Regions from separate parts of the Psychrobacillus sp. FSL K6-2836 genome, predicted to be linked through region 1. Evidence: riboswitches for the same ligand, from Rfam matches in the RefSeq annotation. Region 1 holds a riboswitch; each other region holds the start of a gene.

Region 1 (7,354 bases):
TCATCCTGAGTGAATGCCCTAACACGCAATAATCCATTCAACGATCCAGAAAGCTCATGGCGATGTACTAATCCAAGTTCTGCATATCTAATCGGTAGCTCTCGGTAGCTTCTTCGCTTACTGTTAAAAATTAATACTGCTCCTGGGCAATTCATTGGTTTAATCGCATATTTTTGATCATCTACATCTGCAAAGTACATATTCTCATGATAGTGATCCCAATGTCCTGATTTTTCCCAAAGCTCCTGCTTCATCATAATGGGAGTTTTAATCTCTTGGTAGCCTGCTCGTTGATGCTTCTCTCTCCACAGATTTTCAAGTATATTTCGCAATATCATCCCTTTTGGTAGATAAAACGGCATTCCTGGTGCTTCCTCCATCGACATAAATAGCTCTAATTGCTGCCCTAAATTTTGATGACTTACTCTTTCTTCTGCTTTCACTGACATATAAACTCCTCCTTATTTTTGATAAAAAAAACAATAAAAAAACCACACCCATCCCTGGTAAAGGGACGAGTGTGGTCGTGGTTCCACCCTAATTTGCAACACAAAAAGCAGTTGCGCTCATATAAGATAACGGTTTCCCGATTATGGATAATTACATAAATGCGTTCACCATAATTGCTCCAAGGTGGTAAATCATTTGTTTTTCTTTAGGGGCTTTCAGTCGGTGACCCCATTCTCTGATAAGAAAATATAAAATGATCCATGTCCTTTTCTTCGCTTGAATATTAAAATACAAAAAGACCACACTCATCCCGGTAAAGGGACGAGTGTGGTCGTGGTTCCACCCTAATTTGCAACATCAAAAAGATGCTTGCGCTCATACAAGATAACGGTTTCCCGATTATGGATAATTACATATATGTGTTCACCATAATTGCTCCAAGGTGGTAAATCATTCACTTTTCTTTAAGGGCTTTCAGTCGGTGACCCTATTCTCTGATAAGAAAATTTAAAATGATTCATGTCCTTTTCTTCGCTTGTTACTTTTATTTTTCTTAGTATATGCAACAAAATTCAAATAGTCAACATTACTTTTTTATTTTTTTGTATTGTTTCGCTTCGCCATTTGCTGTAACGGATCCCAAACACCATTAAACGGAGGAGCATATGCAAGATCAAGATCCAATAACTCAGAAAAGGTCATTCGATGATGAAGGGCGGTTGCTAATACATCAATTCTTTTATCTACACCATTTCCTCCAATAATTTGACCACCTAATAGCTGTTTACCTTCCTTACGAAAAATCAATTTTATATGCATCGTTTCCTTTCCAGGATAATAACCTGCGATGTCCGTAGCTTCCTGAACGTGCACATCATATGAAATACCAAGCTGCTCTGCTTCTTTCTCAGACAAGCCAGTTTTTCCAAGCGCCAAATCAAAAAATTTCATGATGGATGTGCCAACTATTCCTTTAAACTCAGTCATTCGACCAATCATATTTAATCCTGCCATTCTACCTTGTTTATTTGCAGTTGTTCCTAAAGGGATATAATCATTCAGTTGTTTAATACGATGAAAATGAGTTGCACAATCTCCTGCTGCATAAATACTTTCCACATTCGTTTCTAAATGATTATTTACTACAATTGCTCCATTTGGATGCATTTGAATGCCAGTTTCCTCTAGAAATTCAGTTGTCGGTTTAACCCCAACAGCTACCAATACTAAGTCAGTAGGATAGCTTCCTTTATCTGTTATTATCCTATTTACTCGAGTATCTCCCGTTAATGATTGGACTTCCTCATTTAATAATACTTCCACGCTATTAGCCTTTGCATGTTCATGTATTAAACATGCTACATCGCCATCAAATATGCCTGCAAGCTGATTGCCTCTTTGAATAATGCGTACCTTTTTCCCAATACTCACAAAGTTTTCGGCCATTTCTAATCCGATATATCCTCCACCAATAATAGTAACCTGTTGAACATTTTCTAAATCAGCAATAATCGCCTCTGTATTTGGAATCGTTTTAATCGTATGAATCCCTAATAAATGACTACCATCCCATTCAGGAATTACTGGGGTAGCGCCTGTTGCTATTAGTAATCGATCATAATTTAATATGAAGTTATCTCTCGTTTGCAGTATGTTCCCTGACACTGTTTTATTTATCGGATCGACATTCGTCACTTCGTATCCTGTTTTTGCATCAATACCATATTTACTTCGGAACATTTCAACACTTCGAGCTATGACATCTGTTGAAGAAGGTACATGCTTTCCAACTACATAGGGTAAGCCACACTGCCCATAGGAATAGATATGCCCTTTTTCCAACGTTGTAATTTGAGCACCTGGATCGTTACGTACAATTTCCATTGCTGCACTCATCCCTGCTGCATCCCCACCGATTATTACGTAGTGCATGAAATTTTCCTCCTTTGACTTTCCTTATTACTCTTTCTATTTCCTGAGACAACTTTCCTTCCAGTATTAGTGAATAGTTACTTTTGTTATACACTATATTTTTTTGTGTTCCTCGGGAATAGATAATTATATTAATATCGTATTCTATGTAAAAAGGCATGCCCTATAGGACATGCCCGATTTAAAAGTATTTTATACTACTCGATTCCAGAAACGATGCGTAGCAATAGCTTTCAAGAAACTATCCACAAAGCTCTTTCCAGTTTCTTTGCAGAGAACGCCGGCTTGACCAGTAAAGTGAAGATTATCGACTAGTTGTTCTCCACTAAATGTAGCACCGATCGGCTTGAAATGTGCATAGGCTTCCTTGATGAAATATGAAGCCTCTTTTTCAAACATAGCTGTTTTACCATGCGAGCTTGCTACATACACTGCATCAAACAATACAGAATCAGCAGTTAAGAATGTATGGTCTACCGGTAGTAGCGTCCCATCTGCTCCAGTAACTGATCCATGATGATCACTCACTATTTCCGGCATTGTTCCTTCTGCTTTTAAGTCTGCAAGAATCATAGCTAAATCCTCGTCAAACCCTTCTCCCACTAACACAGCAATTTTACGTGTTTGGGCTTTCATAATGGTATTTAATTGACTAAGTGCTGGGGAAGATTTTGTATTATTAGAAGTACTTACGCCTTGCACTACTAGTCCTAAATTTTCTGCTACCTTACTCGCTAAGTCAAAATCTACATGTGCAAACATTTCCAGTACTTGTTGACGAACGGTCAATTCTTTACATTTACCAAGCTCGAAGCTGAATGCACTAATAATATGTTCTTTTTCTGGATCACTCATGCTATTCCAAAATAACGTAGCTTGTGAGAAATGATCTTTAAAGCTCTCACTTCGAGCTCGAACTTTACGAGCATCTATCTTTTCCTGATAATGCGTATACCCGCCTTCCGCTTCACTAACAGGTGCTGGGGTATTTCCAGCAAGAGAGTTTTTATGGTAGCTCACTCTTCCTACATTAATCGATTGCCTACCATATCCATCACGTTGGTTGTTATGGAATGGGCAAACAGGTCTGTTTATCGGTAGTTCATGAAAATTAGGTCCACCAAGACGGATTAATTGTGTATCTGTATAGGAGAACAATCGCCCCTGAAGTAGCGGATCATTTGAGAAATCTATTCCTGGTACAACACTTCCTGGATGAAATGCAACTTGCTCTGTTTCGGCAAATACATTATCTACGTTACGATTTAATGTCATCTTCCCTAAAATTTTCACCGGAATTTCTTCCTCGGGCCATAGTTTAGTTGGGTCTAAAATATCAAAATCAAATTTAAATTCATCTTCCTCTGCAATTAGTTGGACCCCAAATTCATACTCTGGATAGTCACCATTATCAATCGCATCATATAGGTCACGACGATGGAAATCCGGATCTTTCCCATTTAGCTTTTGTGCTTCATCCCATACAACCGAATGGGTACCCAGTAAAGGTTTCCAATGAAATTTCACAAAATGGGATTTACCTGCCTCGTTTATGAATCGGTATGTATTTACACCGAACCCTTCCATCATGCGGAAACTACGTGGAATCGCACGATCCGACATAGCCCACATTATCATATGCGCCGTTTCCTGATTGTTGGCAACAAAATCCCAGAACGTATCATGAGCAGTAGCTGCTTGTGGTATTTCATTGTGTGGTTCTGGTTTCAAGGCATGGACCAGGTCCGGGAATTTAATAGCATCTTGAATGAAAAAGACCGGAATATTATTTCCTACTAAATCATAATTCCCTTCTTCGGTATAAAACTTCGTCGCAAATCCTCTAGCATCCCGCGCTAACTCACCAGAACCACGTGATCCTGCCACAGTAGAAAATCTTACAAATACAGGAGTCTTTGTACCAGGTGTTTGTAAGAATTTCGCTTTTGTAAATTCACTCGCTGATTCGTATAGCTCAAACTCTCCATGAGCCGCATATCCTCTAGCATGCACTACACGTTCTGGAATTCGCTCATGATCAAAATGCGTCATCTTTTCACGGAAATGAAAATCTTCTATCAAAGTGGGTCCTCGTTCTCCTGCTTTTAAAGAAAATTCATCCTCAGATATTTTTAGACCCTGATTCGTAGTCATAGCTTGACCTTGATCATCCACACGGAATTCTTCTAATTGTTCATTTTTGTTGTTTCCATTTACTTTCTTATCCAAGCTATCTCCTCCTCTATTTTTATCTTCTCTTTTTTATTACCCTGTATGAACTTTCAAAAACCCTTTAAATAAAATCTATTATCAATTCCGATTAAATTTATCGGAATTGCTATTGACTTCATCTAGATGAAGTAGTAAGATTGTTTCAACAACTCCATACTACTTATTAAGAGAAGCTTAGGGACTGGTCCGATGATGCTTCAGCAACCGCCAAATCAATGGTATGGTGCTACTTCCAGCAAGAAACTTGAGAGATAAGTGCACAAAACTACTTACTCTTTTCGTTCTGGGAAGGGTTTTTTATTTCCCTTAATACCTACTTAACTAATATGAATAATAAAAATTAAAGGAGACGACAACTTTGAATAACCTGTACATCAAAACGGAAAAACAGCAACTATGGATCAAACGTTTATATGAGTTAGAAGATAAATTTAAAAGTAAATCCGCTGAAATTGATGAGCAATCTATTTTTCCAAAAGAAAACGTGGAGGATTTGATCAAGCTTGGATATGCAAGCCTTACTCTACCCGAATCATATGGCGGTAATGGATTTTCTGTCTACGATATGGTTCTTTTACAAGAAACACTTGCTAGCTTTGATGCCAATACGGCTTTATCTGTAGGTTGGAGCTTAGGTGTTGTTGGTGAACTATTCGAAAACAAACTTTGGACGAAGGAGAAACTAGACTTTTTTGCAGCAGAAGTATTAAATGGTGCACTCGTAAATCGTTCCGTTAGTGAAGCTCAAACCGGAAGTCCAACACGGGGGGGTAGACCTGGAACTACTGCCATAAAAAACGGAGATTCTTGGGTATTAAATGGACGTAAAATATACACGACCGCTTCCCCAGTACTTTCCTATTTTTTAACATCTGCTTGGATTGAGGAAAAAGAAAGAGTCGGTTTCTTCCTTATTCCTCGTAATACAGAAGGTCTTTCCATTGAAGAAACCTGGGATGTTGTATCCATGCGCGGAACTAGTAGTAATGACTTAGTACTAAATAACGTAATCGTTCATGAGTCGTATTTGGTAGAGCTCCCTGAATTCGCTAATGGCGGGAAGATAAATGGTTGGTTGCTACATATACCTGCGACCTATCTCGGGATCGCTCAGGCAGCAAGAGACTACGCAGTACATTTTGCGAATACACATTCACCGAATAGCCTGAATGGACCTATAGCACAGCTGCCAAATGTTCAGCAGCTCATTGGAGAAATAGATTTAGAACTTACGAAGGCTAGATTAGTCATTTACGGAGTTGCCTCTGCCTATGACAATGAGTCTACAAAAGAACTACTATCCAACGAAGTAAGCGTAGCGAAGCATATTGTTACTAATTCAGCTATCACTATTGTCGATAAGGCGATGCGTTTAGTTGGCGCCAAAAGTTTGCAGAGAACAAATCCACTACAACGTTATTACCGCGATGTCCGAGCAGGACTCCATAATCCTCCTATGGATGATATGACGATTAAAAAACTGGCACTTTCAGCTTTAGAAGAAGTAAAAGTGAAACTTCAATCAGTGGTCCCACGCTGATTGTTAACGGAACTCAGGCAAATTACGCCGCATCGTGCGGCAATGCCTGAGTGGCCAACATCCTGTTGGCTCGAGGCTCGCAGGATGCGAGTCACATAGACGAAGCCACACGACGTCGCGCTTTTCGTCTATGTTCTACGGCGGGCTTTTACGGGCAGTTGATCTACCATTACCTTTTTGTTACTTTTGCCATGTCTTGAAACGATAGTCATACTGCCCGTAAAAGCGGGATAAAAATAAAAACTTAGTAAAACGATAAGGAGAATGAATATGAATAAGTATTTTAAATTGGCGGTAGTTGGATTTGCTTCCATTGCAATTTTAGCAGCTTGTAATTCTGGAGAGGCTTCTACTTCATCAGAAGGTGGAGATGTTCGTAAGGTAAAAGTAGCATACGACATGGCTTCCAAACCTATCTCTTGGTTAGATGATAAAGGAAATGCTACTGGATACGACGTAGAGGTTATGAAATTAGTTGACGAATTACTTCCTGAATATGAATTTGAATATGTAGGTACTACAAGTGATGATCTATTAATCGGAGTAGAACAAGGTAAATTCCAGGTTGGAGTAAAAAATGCATTTTTTACAGAGGAGCGCACAGAGAAGTTTATCTATCCTAAAGAGTTTCTTGGGTTAAGTAGTGCTGGTCTAGTATTAAAAAAAGAAAATGAAGGTATTAAAACTTTAGAGGATTTTGCATCCGCTGGATACTCTTTAGCACCTATTGCCGCAAATAATGCCCAATATACAGTAATTGACGAATACAACAAAGCAAACCCTGATAACTCAGTTAAACTAGACGCAGGTGATGCGTTTACTGTAGACGTAGTTCAATGGGTCAATGAAGGTCGCGTTGACGGTGGAGTTATTATTGAAGGACCATTCCAAAAACAAGTTTTAGATGAAACTGGACCTTATTACAACTTAAAAGATGAAGTTGTTTACAATGAGTTCGCTGTTATTAAGACGTGGCCATTATTCAACAAAAAAGAACAAAAATTTGCTGATGCATATGACAAGGCTATTAAACAATTACAAGAAGAAAAGAAAACGAATGAACTTAGCACAGAATTCTATGGTCGAGATCTTTTTGAAGTATTAGATCAAGTAGAAAGATAAAGTGAAACTTCAATCAGAGGAGTTCTTCATCCCACTTATTGTTAGTTTTACCATTCGGGCTTTTACGGGCAATTGATC
Region 2 (7,354 bases), 970 kb from region 1:
TTTACTCACCTCTAGTAATGGATTCTCTTATTTCTACACCTCTTGCTGCCATTTCTCGGATATACAATTCACCAGGAACGATTAGTTCGGGAGGATACACCCCGCGATTTTTAATGACGCTGTTTCCAATCATCTGTGCAACAACGGAAATAGTATTTGCTGTTGCTCTAGCCATTGCGGTTTCACCTGAAAGGGAGTCTTTTTTGGTCGCCATTTCATACGTAAAATTGGTAGGGACCCCGTCTTTTAAACCTTCTACGATGACCCGTAGCAATACTGCGTCCTCTTTATCTCCAAGTAGTAGCTGTGGAGTTAGGACTTCCTTCAATACATCTCGTGCCTTGATCATATTGCCGTTTACATTTACCACTGTATTTTTGTTCGTTAACCCTAAGTCTACGAGGAGTTTAAATTTATCTGCGTGCCCTTTATATCGAATTGTTTTATATTCAAGCGTATCTACATTCGGAAATGATTTTGGTAGAGTTGAAGTACCGCCAGCTGTATGGAATGCCTCTAGTTCACCATACTCTTCAAAGGTAATCGATTCTACTTCTGTAAGAGATGGTACTTCTTGACACTTCCCATCTCTTATAACGTGTGAAGCATCTGTATAATGATCGAACACCCCTTCTAATGAAAAGACGATATTGTAGCCAAAAATTCCCTCAGGCTCTACTGGTATTCCTCCAACATACAATCGAATAGCATTCACTTCATCAAGTTTGGAAGCACCGTATCCAGCTAATATATTGATCATTCCAGGAGCAACACCTAGATCAGGTATTAGTGTAATCCCCTTGCCCTTAGCTTTTTCATGAAGTATCAATACATTATCTGTAGCCCCTCCAATATGTCCTCCTAAATCAATAGAATGTACTCCTACTTCTACAGCGAGCCTAGCTATTTTTTCGTTGAACGTATAAAATAATGCATTTATCACTACATCTGCTTCTTTCATTATTTTACGTATACTATCGTCTTCGTTTGCATCAAGTCTCAATACTTCAATTTTGGAGTTTTGCAATCTTTCCTTAAACATTTTCGCCTGTCCCACATCTAAATCACATAATAAAACCTTTTCCACATTCGGGCTTAATACTAAATCACGAGCTGCTTCTTTCCCCATTAACCCTGCACCTAATACAGCAACTATCATGTAATCATCCCCCTATTACTTGAGTGTCTATTTGTGCACGCTGTAATTTCCCACTATAGTCTATATATATGCTCTTCCATTCTGTATACACATCTAATGCTGCTACCCCTGAATCGCGATGGCCATTTCCAGTTCCTTTTGTTCCTCCAAAAGGTAGGTGAATTTCTGCACCTGTTGTACCTGCGTTAATATATACAATTCCAGTATCCAAATCACGCTGTGCACGGAATACTTTGTTAACATCACTCGAATAAATCGAGCTTGATAGTCCAAACTTCACTCCATTATTTACTTCAATGGCTTCCTCTAGTGAACTCACTTCTATTAAGGAAACAACTGGACCAAAGATTTCCTCCTGTGCTATTCGCATATTCGGTGTCACGTCTGTAAATAGAGTTGGTGCGTAATAATTCCCTTTTGATAGCTCCGCCTCATTTAAAATGGTCCCTCCCGTTAAGAGAGTAGCCCCTTCCTCTTGTCCAATTTTTATATAGGAATGGATTTTCTCCAGAGCTTTTTTATTAATAACTGGACCAATTTTGACCGTTTCATCTAATCCATCGCCAATCGTTAGTTTTTCCATTTGTTCTAAGAGCATTCTTTCTAAGTCTTCTCTTACATCTTTATGCACGATAACCCTGCTACATGCTGTGCATCTTTGTCCTGCAGTTCCAAAGGCACTCCATAAAATACCCTCTACTGCTAATGGAAGGTCTGCATCCTCCATTACGATTACTGCATTTTTCCCACCCATTTCGAGGGAAACTTTCTTTAAGTGACGACCACCAAGCTCCGCTACTTTACTCCCTGTCTCTGTAGAACCAGTGAACGAAATAACCTTCACTTCTGGATGCTCAATCATAGCCGTACCAACTTCCGAACCGGATCCAAAAACTACATTAGCAACTCCAGGTGGTAATCCTGCTTCATCAAAGATCTTAGCCATTTCATATGCCATCATCGGAGTTTCTGTTGCTGGTTTCCAAATGAATGCATTTCCTGCAACAATAGCAGGGAATGATTTCCACGTAGCAATCGCAACTGGAAAATTCCAAGGAGTTATGAGTCCCACCACTCCAATTGGTGCGCGGACACTCATCGCAAACTTGTCTGCCAATTCAGATGGAGTTGTCTCGCCAAACAAACGACGCCCTTCACCTGCCATATAAAATGCCATATCAATACCTTCTTGTACTTCTCCCCGTCCCTCTTCAATCACTTTTCCCATTTCTTTTGTTAACACTTGAGCTAGATGCTCTTTCTTTTCTTTCATTATTCTTCCAATCTCATATAAATAATCCGCACGTTTTGGTGCAGGAACGAGTGCCCATTTCTTTTGAGCATTCACTGCCGCTTTTACTGCAAGATTTACATCTTCCTCTGTAGATAGCTTGACCTCTGCAAGCTGCTCCCCATTCGCAGGATTTAACACTGACGTATACTCCGCACTCCCAGCATCCTGCCATTTTCCATCAATAAAATTTGTTAATTTCATTTTATTCCCTCTTTTCACTTTTAAATGTAAACGCTTCCATTAATAATATATTCGATAATTGTTTATAAATCCCTTTAAAATATTTAGAATTTTAGAATGAAACTTTTTAACTTTCATATCGTATAATTGGTTAATAACAATTTAGGAGGAGCTAGATTATGAATAATCATGAAATAGACTACAAATTATATGGAGATGATATGCAATTTGTAGAAATTGAATTGGATCCAAAAGAAACGGTTGTTGCAGAAGCAGGCAGCTTAATGATGATGGAAGATGGCATTTCAATGGAAACTATTTTCGGCGATGGCTCCTCAGGTTCTGGTGGTAGCGGTGGCGGTCTTATGGGCAAATTAATGGGTGCAGGTAAGCGTATGCTTACAGGAGAAAGTTTATTCATGACAACATTTACTAATACCGGTAGTGGAAAAAGACATGTCTATTTCGCATCACCTTATCCAGGCAAAATTATTCCGATGGATTTAAGTCAATACCGCGGCAAAATTATTTGTCAAAAGGATGCATTTCTAGCTGCAGCTAAAGGGGTTACGATTGGCATTGAATTTCAACGTAAGCTAGGAGCAGGTTTCTTTGGTGGTGAAGGTTTCATAATGCAAAAACTAGAAGGTGATGGTCTCGCTTTCGTTCATGCAGGAGGAACTATCCATAGAAAGTCTCTACAGCAAGGTGAGGTTTTACGAGTAGATACTGGATGTCTAGTAGCAATGACTGCGGATGTAGATTACAATATCGAAATGGTCAAGGGAGTTAAAACAGCCTTATTTGGTGGAGAAGGATTATTCTTCGCTACTTTACGTGGCCCGGGTACCGTATGGATCCAATCACTTCCATTTAGCAGATTAGCTAGTAAAGTATTTGCTGCTGCCCCACAAACACCAGGTGGTGGTTCAAAAGGTGAAGGCAGTATTGCAGGTGGATTATTTAACATGCTTGGTGGGAAATAAATACTTATTTTAGAGAATGACTCGCTTTTTGGGTCATTCTTTTTTTATTGGGTTTTATAAACTTTGTTGTTGCGCATATCAGGTTAGATGTTGCGGATATACATCTGAAAGTTGCGCATACGTATTCCAATGTTGCGTGTAACCAAATGAAGGTTGCGCATAACTAATTTGTTGCGCATACTGTGCTAAACGTTGCGGATATACATCTGAAGATTGCGCATACTGTGCTAAATGTTGCGGACATACATCTGAAAGTTGCGCATACGCATTCCTATGTTGCGTGTAACCAAATGAAGGTTGCGCATAACTAATTTGTTGCGCATACTGTGTTAAACGTTGCGGATATTCATCTGAAGATTGCGCATACTGTGCTAAATGTTGCGGACATACATCTGAAAGTTGCGCATACGCATTCCTTTGTGCCTATAACTACTGATGGTTGCGTCCAATAAGCCATAAAAATGTGTCTAAGTTTGTAACACATATTCAATACAAAAAAGTCGACTTTCCATTCCCTTTTGAACGGAAAGTCGTTTTTTTAATATTGATATTGACTGGCGAATATGCATTCCCTTATATTTCCATGCTAATTAGAGCCGTGGGTGCTGCAATCATAACGGTGTCTGCGATTCATTAAAAATTGGTGCCCAACTTGCGATTCCTGAGGGGCTTCTTGCGATTTGGCTATATGATCTTGCGATTTTCGTGACTGACCTTGCGATTCGGAGGCTCTAACTTGCGATTCAGTAAAAATTGGTGCCCAACTTGCGATTCCTGAGGGGCTTCTTGCGATTTGACTATATGATATTGCGATTCTCGTGACTGATCTTGCGATTCGCGTAATGTATAGCTCGTAATAGTACCGTTCAAAACTACGAATTAACGTATCAATCATTGATATTATGGCATCTTCAGTTGTACATCTTCTTTTTATGCATGTAAACAAGTAATCAAGTGTTCGTCTTTGCCATTTGGAAAGTGATGGTAAAGGGTTTCTTTTGTAACATTACAGGCTTTTAAAATTTCATTGAGTCCTTCAGTTTTGTAGCCTTTTTGCTGAAAAAGGGTTGTAGCAGTTTCAATCAAAAGTAATTTAGTATCCATATCTGGTTTGTATAACAAATCCTAACCAACATTATAGTATTTTGTTTATTACAATAAAGGACTTTCTGAAAGCTCATGCCTACTTTAAGTTTAAAACCTGTTTCTACCGTTTTCGAGGGCTTTGGAAAGAATTATTTTTTTGAGAGGCTTGTCATGTTGGAATTTCGAAAAAGTGCAAAATATCTACGGTGACACCACTCAACTCTGCAATCATTCAGCAGATTGTTTATACCCCCTCCCTATTCCCTTCATATAATATGTGGAGGGACGCTATACCTTGGGGTTCCTACATTATAGGATGGGAGGTGTGGATGTTGAATTCTTCTACAGGTTTATGGGTCGGTTTATTAGGCATAGTCTTAGGGGTGCTAGGTTTCTTTTATGCTCCGCTTTGGTTAGGTGCTGGAGCAGTTCTTTTAGGGCTAGTAGCTTTAGCTTATTCTCACAAGTTAGTAGTAGGGTGGATATCTTTAATACTCGGTGTAATTGTTTTAATTTTGACACTTTGGTCATAATATTAAACAAAAAGCGTATTGTATTAATACCTACTACGTGTTAAGCTTATTTAAATTTAAAATTTTGATAATTTCATATATTTTTTCTTATCCAGAGAGACGGAGGGATTGGCCCGAAGATGTCTCAGCAACCAGCCAAGTCGAGGTATGGTGCTAACTCCAATAGACGTGTGACGTCTTGAAGATAAGAAGACAAACTTCGATATTTACCCGAGGGTTCTCTTCTTATTAGAGAATCCTCTTTTTTTATTTTAATTGTAAAGGATGAATATTTATGTCAAAGAACAGTATTGATACACAGTTGGTGCAATTAGGAAATCATAGTGATGAGAAAACCGGCGCTGTAAACCCGCCTATATATTTATCAACAGCATATATACATAATGGAATCGGTCAATCTACAGGATACGACTACACGCGAACTAAGAACCCGACACGCGCTATTTTAGAGGAAGGAATTGCTAAATTAGAGGGTGGAGATGCTGGCTTTGCCTGTAGTTCCGGCATGGCGGCAATACAATTAGTTTTATCCCTTTTTCGTTCGGGAGATGAGATTATTGCTCCTGAAGATTTGTACGGTGGGACGTATCGATTATTTAACCAGTATGCAGATTCCTACAATATTCGTACTTCATATGCAAAGTTTGAATCAGCTGAAGAAGTAAATGCTTTAATTAATGAAAATACAAAAGCTTTGTTTATAGAAACACCAACAAACCCTTTGATGCAAGAAATCGATATACAACTATTTGCAGATGTAGCAAAAAAGCATAAATTATTGTTGATCGTAGACAATACATTCTTAACCCCTTATTTACAGCGACCTATTGAATTGGGTGCCCATATTGTCATCCATAGTGGCACAAAATATATTGGAGGTCATAACGATGTACTTGCGGGACTTGTAGTCACAAAAGGTACTGAACTTAGTGAACAATTGCAAACCAACCATAATGCTGCAGGCGCTGTTCTTTCTCCTTTCGATTCTTGGTTATTAATAAGAGGATTAAAAACACTTCATCTTCGTATGAAGCAGCATGACACAAATGCAAAAAAGATTGCAGCTTTTTTGAAGAATGAGCATTCAATTAAGGATGTTCTGTATCCTGGTATAGGTGGTATGCTTTCCTTCCGTTTGCAAAAAAGTGAATGGGTTGCTCCTTTCCTAGAGAGTCTGAAACTAATTGTATTTGCTGAAAGTCTTGGTGGTGTGGAAAGCTTCATCACATATCCTACTACACAAACACATGCGGATATCCCAGAGGAAGAACGCAATGCACGTGGAGTTGACAGTAGCCTGCTCCGATTCTCTGTAGGAATCGAGGAAGCAGATGATTTAATAGCGGATTTGAAACAGGTATTCAATACTTTAGAAAGTGAGGTGGCTAACTAATGAGCAGCTATAAAGAATCGTTAGAAACTACCCTAATCGTGGCATCTACTCGGGGAGACTCAGAAATAAAAACTGGAGCTGTCAATGTTCCTATCTATTTATCCTCCACTTTCCATCAAGGAGGCTTTGATGATTTTGGACCTTATGACTATAGTCGATCGGGAAATCCTACGAGGGATGCACTGGAAAAAACGATTGCAGAATTAGAGGGGGGCACTAGAGGACTGGCATTTGCTTCAGGAATCGCAGCTATTTCTTCTGCTTTTATGCTTTTGTCATCAGGCGATCATATCGTAATAACAGAAGATGTATACGGTGGTACTTTCCGTTTTGTTACTGAGGTATTGCCGCGTTTTGGTATCGAGCATACTTTTGTAGATTTTACGAATGTCGAAGCCATCGCAAGTGCCATTCAGCCAAATACAAAATTAATTTATATCGAAACTCCCTCTAATCCATGCTTAGGTATTACAGATATCTCTGCTGTTGTGGATCTTGCGAAATCTAATGATTGTTTAACCTTTTTAGACAATACATTTATGACACCGATTTATCAGCGTCCACTTGACTTAGGAGTTGATGTCGTCTTACATAGTGCCACCAAATTTTTATCTGGACATAGCGATATCATTGCAGGACTTGCGGTTACACGAGACGAGGATTTAGGTAAACGTTTGGCATTTATCCAAAACTCATTCGGTGCTATTTTAGGAGCACAGGATT
Region 3 (7,354 bases), 1.1 Mb from region 1:
TCTTTCCAAGCAAAATAAATAGACGTGTAGTTAAAGATGCATGTCACTGGATGAAAAATGAGAGAGGGGTTTAATAATGGGCAATGTTGTAGTGACAACTGAGACAATGAGTGTAGAAGGAAAATCCTCTTTTCCTATAGATACTAGTTTTTGGGAGGATTTGTGGGATCAATATACAACTGAATTCCAAGAAGTGGTTATCCATTGTTGGATGGAGGAACTAGACGTATTAGAAGAGTTAAATTCTCGAGCAGTTTCTGTTCAAACAGAGGGATTGATGAGAGTAGTTACTATTAATCTAACGGATGAAAATAGGCTCTATTTTAGAAATTATTCTGTTGATCCAAAGGGTGGGTTAAAGTGGTTCACGATGTTCTTCCAAGAGGATGGAGTTGAACAGATGGAAATAGGTCATTATGGTTCGGAAATTATTCTATTTAAGGTTAATGAAGAAGAAGCAGAAAAGTTCAGAGAAATATTTCCGAAAATAACTGATAGTGTATTTCATGAGACAAATGGTGATTAATGCTAATTAGGAGACGTAAATATCTTTTTCAATAGAGAGTGAAGAGACGAATTTTCCAGTTGTTAATACAAGTTTATATGTAAGTGGAAATCAGAAACTATATTGTTTCTGATTTTTTTGATATAAGTAACAATTAATTTAATAAGGTGGAATTAATGAAGGTGTTGAATATCTATGATAAGAAGAGGTGCTTTTTAAAAAGTGGACTTGGTCAGTTCAAAAAATGAATCTTTTTAGTTTGGAAATCCGTATTAGAATTAATAAATCAGAAAAATCTTAAAGTTCTAATAGGGGGTAAGTTTAATGGATAAAGTTTATATTATTGCAGTTACAGTAGCTATTGAAACACTTTCACTTTGGTTAGTTTCACTTTTTTTTGGATGGAGTTTCATAGATACGATATTTTTAGGGGGACTTGCTATATTTGGGTGTGTTTGGTTATTTCAATTAAATAACAATCAAACAAATAACGAATATAATGCTTTTGCAAAAGGACAGAATGGTCTAGACACCGGGGGTATAATGCCATTTCAATTTAAGATGACACCTATTACTTTGGGGCTTTTAGCATTTATAGTGATTAGTTTTTTGGTGACGGTTGTTAAATATTATCCATACTTTTCAAATTAACAAATTTTAGTATATGAACAATACTCAAAAAAAAGAGCCCCAAATATTCATTTTGGGGCTCTTTTATATTTTAAATTTATTAAGCTAATGGTCCGCCTTTAAAGGAAATGTCTTCAGAGACTGTACCAAATTTTTTGAAGTTCTCACGGAATGATTGAGCTAACTCAGCGGCTTTTTGGTCATATGCTGCTTTATCTGCCCATGCATTACGAGGTATAAGTACCTCAGTAGGAACGCCTTCTACTTCTTTAGGAATAGCTAAACCGAATACTGTATCTGTTTCTGTTTCAGCATTGTTTAGTTTACCATCAATTGCAGCACGAACCATTGTACGAGTGTATGACAGCTTCATGCGGTTACCTACGCCGTATTCTCCACCAGTCCAACCAGTGTTTACTAAGAATACTTGTGCATCATGCTCATCAATTTTATTACCAAGCATTTCTGCATATACCGTTGCATGTAATGGTAAGAATGGTGAACCGAAGCAAGTAGAAAATACTGGTTGTGGCGAAGTAACTCCACGTTCAGTTCCAGCAAGCTTAGAAGTAAAGCCACTTAAGAAATGGTACATTGCTTGTTCTTTTGTTAGTTTACTGATTGGAGGCAATACGCCAAAAGCATCGGCAGTTAAGAAAATAATTGTATTTGGATGACCCGCTACAGATGGGTCTACAATATTATCGATATATTGAATTGGGTAAGCCGCACGAGTATTTTCTGTTAATGAGTTGTCAGTATAATTAGCAACGCGAGTTTCCGCATCTACCACTACGTTTTCTAATACAGTTCCGAATGATATCGCATCCCAGATTTGAGGTTCATTTTCTCGAGTTAGGTCAATACATTTTGCATAACAGCCACCTTCGATATTGAACACACCGTTATCTGACCAGCCATGCTCGTCATCACCGATTAGTTTACGACCAGCATCTGCAGAAAGGGTAGTTTTACCTGTTCCAGATAAACCGAAGAATAATGCAACATCTCCAGCATCCCCAACGTTTGCAGAGCAGTGCATTGGTAAAATATCTTGTTCTGGAAGTAAGTAGTTCATAATAGAGAAAATTGATTTTTTCATCTCGCCAGCATATTCAGTACCACCTATTAAAACAGTGCGTTTTTCCATGGATACAATGATAAACGTTTCTGAACGTGTTCCATCTATAGCAGGAACTGCCTTGAAATTAGGTGCAGAAAGAATAGTAAAATCTGTTGTATGTGTTGCAAGATCTTCTTGTGTTGGACGGATAAATAGCTGATGAGCGAAGAGGTTATGCCAAGCATATTCGTTAATTACTTGAATACCCAAACGTGATTCTTTATCAGCTCCAGCATATCCTTTAAATTCGAAGATTTCATCTTGCTTGTTTAAGAAGTTAATCATTTTTTTATATAGTGCTTCAAAAACGTCAGAAGAAATTGGTTGGTTTACTGAACCCCAATCGATTTTGTCTTTTGAAATAGCTTCATCTACTATATACTTATCTTGTGGAGAGCGGCCAGTATATTTTCCTGTTTCAGCTTTTACTGCACCAGTAGAAGTTAGAACAGCTTCTCCTCTTGTTGTAGCTTTTTCCACAAGTTGTGGCACTGACAATTGGCTGCTAACGTTATTTCCTGCTAACAATTCTTTCAGTTCACTCACAGTATCAATTGAATTCATCTTGAATATACCATCCTTTTTTTATATTTCCCCTAAAAAAGAGGAAGTTTTCTAGATATGTGAAATAGTATAACACATTAAAGTAATTAGTCTATACTAATCAAATTAAATTTTTTCTTTTGTGTACAAAATACAAACAAAAAATAGTTGACTTCTAATACATATTTACGTATGATGATAAATTGAACGGATACTCTTATCCCGAGCTGGTGGAGGGGTCAGGCCCTATGAAACCCGGCAACCTGTAATTTTTTTATTATTACAAAGGTGCCAAACCTGAGACAAGGTGAAATTCCTTGATTTGATAAGAGTGAAAGGTGCTTATGATACTAATGCCTTTCCTCATGTATAAATACGTGAGTGAGGGGTTTTTTTATTTAACATCGCCCTTTATCCTTGTGTGCCAAGTCCGAAACGGCTTCAAGTTAACTTCAATGCATAATTATTACATTAGAAATTTTGTGATGAAAATGCATGAATCATTTTGAATGGCTTGACATGGGAATGAGTACCGTATCAATTCTTGAGAGAAATCTCGCAGGATATAGGAGGAATAATCTATGACACAACGTCGATTATTTACATCAGAATCAGTAACAGAGGGGCATCCAGATAAAATCTGTGATCAAATCTCTGATGCAATTCTAGATGCAATTTTAGCAGAAGACCCAAATGCTCGTGTAGCTTGCGAAACGAGTGTAACGACAGGACTAGTATTAGTTGCTGGAGAAATTACTACATCTACTTACGTAGATATCCCTAAAGTAGTTCGTTCTACTATTAAAGAAATTGGCTATACACGTGCAAAGTATGGCTTTGATGCAGAAACTTCTGCTGTGCTTACTTCAATTGATGAACAATCACCTGACATCGCGCAAGGTGTGGACCAAGCTTTAGAAGCAAGAGAAGGCTCTATGAGTGATTCTGACATTGATGCAATTGGAGCAGGAGACCAAGGTTTAATGTTCGGTTATGCTTGTAATGAAACACCAGAGCTTATGCCACTACCAATTAGTTTAGCGCATAAACTATCTCATCGATTGGCACAAGTTCGTAAAGACGAAACTTTAGACTATCTTCGTCCGGACGGAAAAACTCAAGTAACAGTAGAATATGATGAAAATAATAATCCTGTTCGTATCGATACAATTGTTATTTCTACTCAACATCATCCAGAAATTACTTTAGAGCAAATTCAAAAAGATATTAAAGAAGTAGTGATCAATCCGATTGTTCCTACAAATTTAATAGATGAAAATACAAAATACTTTATCAATCCAACTGGACGCTTCGTAATTGGTGGACCACAAGGAGATGCAGGTCTAACAGGACGTAAAATTATCGTAGACACTTACGGTGGTTATGCTCGTCATGGCGGAGGAGCATTCTCTGGTAAAGATCCTACAAAAGTTGACCGTTCCGCTGCATATGCTGCACGTTATGTTGCTAAAAACATTGTTGCTGCTGGCCTTGCAGATCGTTGTGAAGTACAACTTGCTTATGCAATTGGTGTAGCTAAACCTGTTTCAATTGCTGTAGAAACTTTTGGTACTGGAAAGGTAGAAGAAGTTGAATTAGTTTCATATATTCGCGAACTATTCGACTTACGTCCAGCAGGAATCATTAAAATGCTAGATCTTCGCCGTCCAATATACAAACAAACAGCTGCTTATGGTCACTTTGGTCGAACAGACATTGATGTACCATGGGAAAAAACAGATAAAGCTGCAGCGTTGAAAGAAAAAGCTGGATTATAATTAGTATGAACAAAAAAGGCTTTCCTATAATGGAAAGCCTTTTTTTTCAATAGTAGAAAATAAAAAAATGTGGAATGATCAAACATTGTGTAAAATCGATTAATCTACACAAACTAATCGTTATCCCAATTATTTTTGAAGTGTTTTATAATATTGCCCTTTTTCTACATATTCTCGGATAATTCTTTGTACATCAGCTTTGTCTTCATCATTTAGCTCGCGCACAACTTTTGCAGGACTGCCTAGTGCTAATGAATTTGGAGGTATTTTCTTGCCAGGTGGTACGAGACTCCCAGCTCCGATAAATGCACCTTCACCAATTTCAGCTCCATCTAAAATAATGGACCCCATTCCTATTAACGCACCTTTACGTACTGTACAGCTATGTAAAGTCACTTGATGTCCGATAGTCACTTCATCTTCTATTAAAAGTGGTTTATTTGGACTTTGATGTAGGCAACTTAAATCTTGAATACTTACTTTACTTCCAATAATAGTAGGAGCAACATCCCCTCTAATTACCGTATTAAACCAAATTGTAGTCTCTGGACCGATTGTCACATCACCTGTTATTGTGACATAATCAGCTATAAAAGCAGAGTCGTCAATTGTGGGGGTTTTATCTTTATATGGATAAATCATTTTGCATACGCTCCTTTTAAAATTAGAATATAATTAATCGTATCAGACATACAGATTGAAAGAAACCAAATACGATGAAATTGCAAGGAAAGAAAAGAGGTTTGTTTATATGTGGAAATGGGAAACAGAAGGAAAGCCCAAAGCCGTAATAGTTATTGTGCACAGTGCTTATGAGCATCATAGAAGATATGCTTGGTTAATTGAAAAATTGAGAAGCTCCAACTATCATATCGTTATGGGTGACTTGCCAGGCCATGGAGAATTAAAAAAATCAAAAACTATTCACGACGAATCCTTCGAACTATATAAGAACTACATTAAACAAGCAATGCAAGTTGCAGTTACGTATGATCTTCCAATATTTTTAATGGGACATGGTCTTGGAGCCACCCTTCTTATAAAAGTTTTACGTAAACTAGATATTGAATATGCGGGAGTAATACTGACATCGCCATGGTTCCAGCTTGAAAAGCTTCCTTCGAAATGGACGAACACACTAGCGAAATTATCAATACCGCAGAAAATCAATCATGATATTCACTTAAATGATTTAACAAGAAATTATGAAGTATTTCAACAATTCGTATCAGATCCCACGTATAGAACCTTCATTTCAACAGAATGGTACAAGGAACTCCAAGCACTTTTAAAATCAGTGAACCAATCGACTATCTCCATACCAAATAAACCTATTCTTGTAATGACTGGAGAGCGAGATAAGATTACTGATACAAATGCTGCAGCAAGCTGGCTAAGGAAGCAGGAGCTTTCTGAATATCAATATAAAGAATGGAAAAATTGTTTTCATGACCTCTATCAAGAACCGGAGCGAGAAGAAATTTTTACTTATTCACAGTCTTTTATCAATAATGTGCTAACGGACATTGGCTATATTGTTTGAATTTAAAATCCCATCTACTAACTGTAGATGGGGATTTTTGTGGTGAAGCAGAGGTAATATAATTTCTGCAAGTTGACATAACACCTTTTGGTTATATATAATATAACACCTAGGGGTTACATTATATATTGAAAAGGAGCTATTAATGATGAAAGAAAATTTACCTGATATAACACAAACTGTTTTAGTAGAGGCACCAATCCAAAAGGTTTGGAATTATGTGTCAACAGCGGAAGGAATCTCTGCTTGGTTTATGCCTAATGATTTTCAAGCGCAGGAAGGATACGAATTTACAATCCAGTCACCATTTGGCCCGTCTCCTTGTAAGGTGCTTGAGATTGACGAGCCACACAAACTTTCGTTTCAATGGGACACAGATGGTTGGTTTGTTACATTTCTTTTGAAAGAAAACGGTACTAGGACTGAATTCACATTAATTCATGGTGGATGGAAAGACGGAGAATCCATTATTTCGAAAGCTAAAAAGTCGAGTACAGATGTCCGTAGCATAATGAATCAAGGCTGGGTTGGAATTGTACAAAACAAATTTAAGCAAGTTGTCGAAGCTTAATGAATGATGCCATCAAAAAGGTGGATGTTTTTCAAGCGATAGCTGATCCAACAAGGCGCGATGTCCTTCGACTATTAGCGAACGGGGAGAGATCTATTGCCGAAATTTCTTCTCATTACGATATGAGTAGAACAGCAATTGTGAAGCATCTTAATGTTTTAACTGAAGCTGGTTTAGTCAATGGTCAAAAGTTAGGTAGAGAAAAAGTGTATCATTTGCAACCAGAGCCATTGACAGAAGTAAAACAGTGGCTCGATTATTATGAACAGTTCTGGAATAACAAACTATCAAGATTAAAGTTCTTAGTCGAAAATGATGACAAGGATAAATAAAAGCTATATCACCCCCGTCAGCGTGAGTGCTGACGGTTTTTTTAACGAAAGTATTAAATTATATGTACTTGAAGTTCAGTATTGCCGATACATAACGATACGCCCGCACGAGAGTTGCTCCATGTGCCAGAGCAACAGAGCTATCCGCTCGAGGAAAAGCCAAACGCCCGAGGTAGAACGCTATCCGCCCGGTGCAGAATACTATCCGCTCGAGGGAAAGCCGAACGCCCGGTGCAGAACACTATCCGCCCGATGATCGAGTCCATACGCCCGAGCAACAGGTCTATCCGCTCGAGGAAAAGCCAAACGCCCGAGATTGAACGTTATCC
Region 4 (7,354 bases), 300 kb from region 1:
GCCACTTACGATATAAAGTGGTATGTCATGCTTTTTTGTAAAGGATACAAATTCACTAAATCCATCGCGAATAATCGCCTGCTTAAGTACAAAAGAAATAATTTCATCTTTTGACTCGATAGGTAGGAGAGCGAACATTTTTGCTACGCCTTCTCGTATGGAAATTCGTTGACCTAAAATATCATCTTTAATCGGTGTCCATTCTGGTGGAGCAAACTTTTTCATAATTGCCATAATATTATCCTGATTGGTAATGGTTCCATCAAAGTCACAAAAAACTACAAGTTTACTCATATAATCACCCCCATAATTCAATTGCTGTTTTTAGTTCACTATGTTGTTTCGCTGCCTGTTCTAACGGAATACCTTCCAAAACAGCTGATACGGCCTGCCTAAAAGCTAAACCACCTCCTGTTGCACCTGCGGGATGCCCATGTACACCCCCGCCTGCATTAATAATGCTATCAATTCCATAGTCATCCATTAATAGTGGTACGAGACCGGGGTGAATTCCTGCAGATGGAACTGGAAAGCATTGTTTAACCTTGCTGATTTTTGTTAGCTCTTCACCTAAAGAAAGAGCTATAGACTTTTCAAGCGCAACGCTACCATAAGGAGAAGGGAACAATGAAAAGTCTGCTCCTGCATAACGAGTAAGTTTTCCAAGAACTAGTGATGTTGAAACCCCATAAAATGCTGAGGACGTTAATGCTCCACTATAAGCCGGGTGTGCCATAAGTGGCAATTGGATTTCCTCGTCTTCCGCTAGCTCTTGAAGAACGTCTAATCCATAAGTGTGAACATTAAATAGGAGTGCATCTGCTCCAAGTTCTCGGGCTTTTTTGGCCTTATCTTTTAACTCGAATGTACGTCCCGACAAATTTACTGCATATAAAGTACGATGCCCGGTGTCTTCATACACTTGCCTCAAGACTTCGCGCCCAGTAGTAATACGTGTTTCAAAAGGAGTAAGTGGGTTTTCGAATAGAATTTCATCATCTTTTACAAGATCAACTCCACCGAGTGCCTGCTGTTTAAGCTGCTCGGCTAAATAGTCAATATCTCTCCCAATGACTCCTTTGAATATACTCATAACTAGTGGGCGTTCATGGACTCCTAATATTTCTCGGATTCCTTGTATGCCGAAGCGTGGACCAGGGAAATGAGACAACATATTTAGATCGAATTGTAAATCTAATAACTTTACTTCACCGTCTAGCGATAGTTTGCCGAAGACTGTTGTTAAAATTGCCGGAATATCAGTAGAAAAATTTGCTGCAGGATAGAATATTTTAATTTCTCCCTTAATTTTTTCCGGTTGAATGGGATGTAGGATGTCCTTAAATTCAGTAACAGATATTACAATTCCTTTATGCTTTTTTAGCTGTTCCTGTTCTAATAAAGCTAAACTGGTCCAAGAACCAATAGTCAATCCAAGTGCAATATCTTCCGCCTTTTTTTCAAAAGAACCAGATTTTCCGTATAGTTGATAGTGCGCGGTAATTCCGCTCATTTTTTCACTCCTAACTTAATAAATGTGCAAGCGTCTATGCTTGGGAAGTCAGTCTAAGTTCGCGACATCGTGGTGCTCCTGCGCAAAGCTCGTCGCAAAATAAAAAAACATTTCGCAACGACTGACTGACCTACATCCTGTGGGCCTCCGACTAGCGCTTGAAGAATTTCACGAAAAGGCGTCTTGTTCCTTTGCTGAAATTCTGAAGCGGCACGAGGAGCTGGATAGAATATAAGAAAAGCGCAAGCGCTCAACGGATAATATAAAAAACCTCTTCAAATAAGAAGAGGTTAATAGTTTAACAACTTCTTATTTCTCAGCCTGTTGGCTGCAAGAATTAGCACCGTGTTCAAAATTGAATCGGTTGCCGGGTATCATAGGGCTTGTCCCTCCACCTGCTCTAAATAAGAAAATATTCAGTTGAATTATTTAATAAATTACATTGATTATTCCATGCATTAAAAATTCTGTCAACAAAAAAATTAAAAATTATATTTATTCGAAATACTGTTGACATAACTTTTTCTAGTATGCTAGGATTCTAAACAAACATCAATAGTAGTACCGCACTCTTATCAAGAGCAGGCAGAGGGATAATGGCCCGATGACGCCCAGCAACCGACCGTAATACCGTTGTGAGACGGGGCGCTTTATGCGCCGGAATGTAAAATTCCGTAAGGCACGGTGCTAATTCCATCAGAAAGTTTACTTTCTGAGAGATAAGAGGTTCAGAATCTCTTATTCTTAGCCTCTTTCTTTTGGAAAGAGGTTTTTTATTTTTTAAATGAGAGGGAGATAGTAATGGCGGTAGTAGCGACGAAAAAATACGAAGCATTAACTAAAGAAACGGCAATTTCACTGGCAATTGAATTATCATTGTTCTCGAACGAAGCTCCATTAGTTTGTGAAGAGATTGGTGATGGAAATTTAAACTATGTATTCCATATAGCAAATCGAGCAAGTGGGCATGGAGTTATTATTAAACAGGCCTTACCCTATGCAAAAGTAATCGGGGAGAGTTGGCCACTTACACTGAAAAGGGCAAAGATTGAAGCGAGTGCATTACAAAAACATGGAGAATATGCTGCCGCTCTAGTTCCCAAAGTTTATGCAACAGATGAAAATTTAGCAATCACGGTTATGGAAGACTTATCTCATCTAGAAATAGTGCGTGAGGGTTTGATAAAAGGGGAGTCCTATCCTAAACTGTCATCTGACATTGGGGAATATCTGGCTTCGACACTTTTTCATACTTCTGATTTTGCACTTCATCCCTTCGAAAAAAAAGCGCTTGTTGTAGAATTCTCTAATCCAGAATTGTGTAAGATCACGGAGGACTTAATCTTTACGGATCCTTTTTTTAATCATGAAACTAATGACTTTGAACCTGCATTACGATCAGAAGTGGAAGAAATATGGAATAATAATTTATTAAAGCTCGAAGTAGCAAAATTAAAAAGAAGCTTTTTGACAGAAGCTGAAGCTTTGCTACATGGAGATCTTCATACGGGAAGTATATTTGCGAGTGAAGAAGAAACTAAAGTAATAGATCCAGAGTTTGCTTTTTATGGTCCTATTGGATTTGATATAGGCTTATTTTTGGCAAATTTAATAGTTCAATCTATAACCAGAGAAGGCGAACAACGTGAAGTCATACATAGTCATATTCATAACACATGGATCACTTTCTCCGGTAAATTTTCGGAGTATTTGAAACAGAGTGAATTTGACTTATTTAATGACGTTGAGGGATATGAGGCATTTGTGTTAGGGAAAATATTTCATGATTCATTAGGATTTGCAGGGTGTGAGCTTATTCGTAGAACAATTGGACTGGCACATGTGAAGGACTTGGATAGTATTGAAAACCAAGAACAACGAATTTTACTAAAAAAACAAACTCTTAAGGCTGGTGAAAGATTAATAGTGAGTCATAAGGAAATAGACTCAATAGATGCAGTAATTGAGTTGTTAGGAGAAATAAAAAGTGAGTATTCCATTATCAATTAAGTGGGAAGGTAAGCAGTTAATAATCTTAGATCAACAGAAGCTTCCGCATGAAATTGTCTATATAAAACTAGAAACACTTAAAGATGTTTACGAGGCCATAATTACCCTAAAAGTTCGTGGAGCTCCTGCCATAGGGATTACGGCGGCATATGGATTAGCTATGGAGGCGCAGAACTATAAAACAAATTCAATGATAGATTTTCTAGAAATACTAGAAAAGGATGCAACATACTTGGGCAAATCGCGACCAACTGCTGTCAACCTGGTTTGGGCACTTAAGAGGTTGCTAAAAGTAGCAAGTCATATGGATAATGTTCTGATTGCAAAAGAGCTACTAGTTAAAGAAGCAATGAGAATCCATAAGGAAGACGAGGAGTCCTGTCAGAATATTGGTGAATTTGCACTTTCTTTATTTGAAGATAAAACCAAAGTAATGACTATTTGCAATGCGGGTTCTATTGCTACTGCAAAGTACGGTACCGCATTAGCACCTTTTCACTTAGGAAAAGAACGTGGCAAAGAGTTTGAAGTATTTGCATGTGAAACTAGACCTGTCTTTCAAGGAGGCAGGCTGACAGTGTGGGAGCTACAGCAATCAGGTGTCGATGTGACACTTATTACCGATAGTATGGCTGCTCACACAATAGGGGCAAAAGGAATAGAAGCAATTATTGTTGGAGCTGATCGGATAGCTAAAAATGGTGACACAGCAAACAAAATAGGAACTCTTAACTTAGCTATTCTTGCTTCCGTATATGGAATTCCATTTTATGTGGCCGCACCATCCTCTACATTCGATTTATCCATAAATAATGGAGAAGAAATACCAATAGAAGAAAGGAAAGCAGAGGAAATTATTATTATTAACGACAAAGCTATTGCCCCAGTAAATACAAAAGTATTCAATCCTGCGTTTGATGTGACACCATCAAAATATATAAGCGCTATTATTACAGAAAAAGGTATTATCTATCCAAATTATAGTGAAAACATTTCAACTCAACTAGCGGTTTCAAATGAAAAGGAGAAAATTTATGAAAACTAATAAGTATTGGTTATTATTTGCGATTATGGTTATTGGAGTATTGTTAGCCGCATGTCAACCAAAAGCAGAGGGAGAAGTAAGTACTTCATCTAGCAGTAAGGCAGAGGCTTCAGACCATCCGCTAGCTGGCAAGAAAATTGCATTGGTTATGCAACAAAATTTAGGGACATTTTCAGCTCAATATATTGAAGGTGTAAAAGAGCAAGTAGAGAAATTTGGTGGAACTGTCACAGTGTTTACTTCTGAAGGGGATTTATCTAAAATGGCTTCCAATTTGGATGCCGCGGTGAACCAAGGGGTTGACGGTATTTTAATAGATCACGGTACCAAAGAAGCGCTGAACCAAGGGGTAGAGAATGCAGTTGCAAAGGGAATTCCGGTTGTCGCATTTGATGCGGGAGTTGAAGTTGAAGGAGTAACTTCTTTAGAACAAGGTGATGAAAAAATGGCCCAAATGACGCTAGAAAAACTAGCGGAAGATTCAAATGGTGAAGCGAATATCGTGAAAATATGGGTAGCAGGTTTTGCACCGATGGAAAGAAGACAAATAGCATATGAGAATTTTCTAGGAGAGAATCCAGGGATTAAAGAAATCGCGACATTCGGAGCAGCAACACAAAATACTGCTTTAGATACTCAGTCACAAATGGAAGCGGTATTAAAACAATACCCTAACGAAGGTGAAATTACAGCTGTTTGGGCTGCGTGGGACGAGTTTGCCAAAGGTGCAGTTCGAGCAATAGAACAAGCAGGGCGTACGGATATTAAGGTATATAGTATCGATATGAGTGATGAAGATTTACAAATGATTCAAAATGACAATAGTCCCTGGGTTGCGTCGGCAGCGGTAGATCCTAAGGATATCGGTCGTATTCAAGTTCGTTATTTATATCAAAAAATTAGTGGGGGTAATGTAGAAGAAAAAGTCGTATTAGAGCCAGTTTTTGTAGAAGCCTCTAAATTGCCGGAAGAAACAGTAACGACGAATGAACTCAGTGATCATATTGAAGGTTGGGGAGCAAGCGATCAAGGCTACACAGATGAATTAAAAGGATTAGAAGAAAACAGATAACTTAAAAAGAATTTAAGCTGTCCTGTTTATGGGACAGCTTTTTCTAAGAAAGGAGCAATCGATGCAGAATTCTTATCTTAATATGAAGGCTATAGATAAATCATTTGGAAAAGTAAATGCTCTGAAAAAGGCTGAATTTGAACTTAAAAAAGGTGAAGTACATGCCTTACTTGGTGTAAATGGTGCAGGAAAAAGTACACTTATGAAAGTACTCTCGGGTGTGTATGAGCATGACAAGGGAGAAATTTTGTTAGAAGGAGAAAAAATACGTATACATTCCCCTAAAGTCGCAAAGGATTTTGGAATCTACTGTGTATATCAAGAGGTAGATACTGCAATCGTTTCAGAGCTCTCGGTTGCAGAAAATATATTGCTGGATTCCATTGTTGCTGGTACTAATATATTTATCTCCAAAAAGAAACTACATAGCGTAGCACAAAATGCCTTAAAGCAATTACAAGCTGAGGATATACCGGTAGAAAAACCAGCATTTATGCTTTCTCTGGCAGAAAAACAGTTGGTATTGATAGCGCGTGCGCTAGTAAGTTCTGCAAAGATTATTATCTTCGATGAACCAACGGCGCCCCTATCTCTTTATGAATCTACAAAGTTATTTTCAGTTATTAAAAAGCTAAAAGCAAATGGAGTAGGGTGTATATTCATATCTCATCGACTACCAGAAGTATTTGAAATTTGCGATCGGATAACTGTTATGGGCGAAGGTACGTTAGTAGGGACCTATAATATTACCGAGACTAGCCAAGAAGAGATTATTGAAGCTATGCTAGGAACTTCTTATAGCAAAGATTTTCCTGTTCGTACACATACATTGGGAAATATATTACTTCGTGTTAAAGATATTTCGAGAGGAGAAAAGGTAAGGAATATTTCTTTTCAAGTGTCTGAAGGAGAAGTTGTTGGTATTGTCGGTCTTGTTGGGGCAGGAAAAACAGAGTTAGCTAAAACATTATTTGGATATTCTCCACATACAGAAGGAAGTATTGAAATCTTAGGAAACACCTTAAAAATAAAGCATCCAAAAGATGCGATAAAAGCAGGCATGGCTCTAATTCCAGAAGAAAGACGAAAAGAAGGGCTATTTGTTCATGAATCATTGCAAACCAATGCATCTTTCCCTAATTTACAAAGTTTTTCTCGTTTCTTATTTATGAATAAAAGGAGAGAAAAGTCATTTGCGAAAGAGATTATTGAGCGTTTACAGATTAAAACAAGTAGTACAGAGACACCACTTGTTTATTTAAGTGGAGGAAATCAGCAAAAAGTTGCCATTGGTAAATGGACCTCTCTCGATTCGGCTCTTTATTTGTTCGACGAGCCAACAAAAGGCGTAGACATTGGTGCAAAAACAGATATTTATAGGATGGTTCGTGAGTTTGCTGAAAAAGGGAAGGGTTGTCTTTACTTTTCAAGTGAAATTCATGAAGTTCTAGGAATTTCTGATCGCATTTTAGTTATGTATGATGGTCAAATCGTGAAGGAATTATCACGGAAAGAAGCGACCCAGGAAAGGATTTTGCTTTATGCAAGCGGTGGTAAAGAAAAATAAGTTGCAAGAAAGAGGTATCAATTTTTTATTTAAGTTTGGGGCTATTGCGTTACTTATTTGTATTATTATTTATTTTAGTTCAATAAGTGATGCCTTTTTTACATATGCAAATTTCACAGATATTCTACGCTCTATTTCTATCGTTAC

Evidence for each region. Region 1 has a riboswitch for S-adenosylmethionine ahead of MKY37_RS12205 (acyl-CoA dehydrogenase family protein). Riboswitches for the same ligand answer to the same signal wherever they lie in the genome.
Region 2: linked by a shared signal. The riboswitch ahead of MKY37_RS07390 (methionine biosynthesis PLP-dependent protein) and the one ahead of MKY37_RS12205 (acyl-CoA dehydrogenase family protein) in region 1 are both predicted to bind S-adenosylmethionine.
Region 3: linked by a shared signal. The riboswitch ahead of metK (methionine adenosyltransferase) and the one ahead of MKY37_RS12205 (acyl-CoA dehydrogenase family protein) in region 1 are both predicted to bind S-adenosylmethionine.
Region 4: linked by a shared signal. The riboswitch ahead of mtnW (2,3-diketo-5-methylthiopentyl-1-phosphate enolase) and the one ahead of MKY37_RS12205 (acyl-CoA dehydrogenase family protein) in region 1 are both predicted to bind S-adenosylmethionine.

Annotation. Positions count from the first base shown of each region.
Region 1 is NZ_JBBOOM010000001.1:2,566,486-2,573,839, reverse strand. It holds gene thrS (threonine--tRNA ligase) at 1-449, opposite strand, end outside; gene MKY37_RS12215 (FAD-dependent oxidoreductase) at 1,045-2,382, opposite strand; gene MKY37_RS12210 (catalase) at 2,575-4,611, opposite strand; SAM riboswitch class I at 4,772-4,872, shown strand; gene MKY37_RS12205 (acyl-CoA dehydrogenase family protein) at 4,973-6,154, shown strand; gene MKY37_RS12200 (transporter substrate-binding domain-containing protein) at 6,425-7,276, shown strand.
Region 2 is NZ_JBBOOM010000001.1:1,598,659-1,606,012, forward strand. It holds gene MKY37_RS07365 (saccharopine dehydrogenase family protein) at 2-1,159, opposite strand; gene MKY37_RS07370 (aldehyde dehydrogenase family protein) at 1,164-2,654, opposite strand; gene MKY37_RS07375 (TIGR00266 family protein) at 2,813-3,619, shown strand; gene MKY37_RS07380 (TetR/AcrR family transcriptional regulator) at 4,550-4,723, opposite strand; gene MKY37_RS07385 (hypothetical protein) at 5,038-5,238, shown strand; SAM riboswitch class I at 5,323-5,429, shown strand; gene MKY37_RS07390 (methionine biosynthesis PLP-dependent protein) at 5,513-6,631, shown strand; gene metC (cystathionine beta-lyase) at 6,631-7,354, shown strand, end outside.
Region 3 is NZ_JBBOOM010000001.1:3,632,469-3,639,822, forward strand. It holds gene MKY37_RS17575 (alpha/beta hydrolase family protein) at 1-74, shown strand, start outside; gene MKY37_RS17580 (hypothetical protein) at 77-526, shown strand; gene MKY37_RS17585 (hypothetical protein) at 830-1,156, shown strand; gene pckA (phosphoenolpyruvate carboxykinase (ATP)) at 1,236-2,822, opposite strand; SAM riboswitch class I at 3,016-3,133, shown strand; gene metK (methionine adenosyltransferase) at 3,383-4,579, shown strand; gene MKY37_RS17600 (gamma carbonic anhydrase) at 4,709-5,221, opposite strand; gene MKY37_RS17605 (alpha/beta hydrolase) at 5,331-6,122, shown strand; gene MKY37_RS17610 (SRPBCC family protein) at 6,271-6,693, shown strand; gene MKY37_RS17615 (ArsR/SmtB family transcription factor) at 6,693-7,025, shown strand.
Region 4 is NZ_JBBOOM010000001.1:2,270,534-2,277,887, forward strand. It holds gene MKY37_RS10620 (2-hydroxy-3-keto-5-methylthiopentenyl-1-phosphate phosphatase) at 1-294, opposite strand, end outside; gene mtnW (2,3-diketo-5-methylthiopentyl-1-phosphate enolase) at 299-1,513, opposite strand; SAM riboswitch class I at 1,820-1,924, opposite strand; SAM riboswitch class I at 2,083-2,239, shown strand; gene mtnK (S-methyl-5-thioribose kinase) at 2,315-3,523, shown strand; gene mtnA (S-methyl-5-thioribose-1-phosphate isomerase) at 3,501-4,568, shown strand; gene MKY37_RS10640 (sugar ABC transporter substrate-binding protein) at 4,558-5,640, shown strand; gene MKY37_RS10645 (sugar ABC transporter ATP-binding protein) at 5,702-7,207, shown strand; gene MKY37_RS10650 (ABC transporter permease) at 7,182-7,354, shown strand, end outside.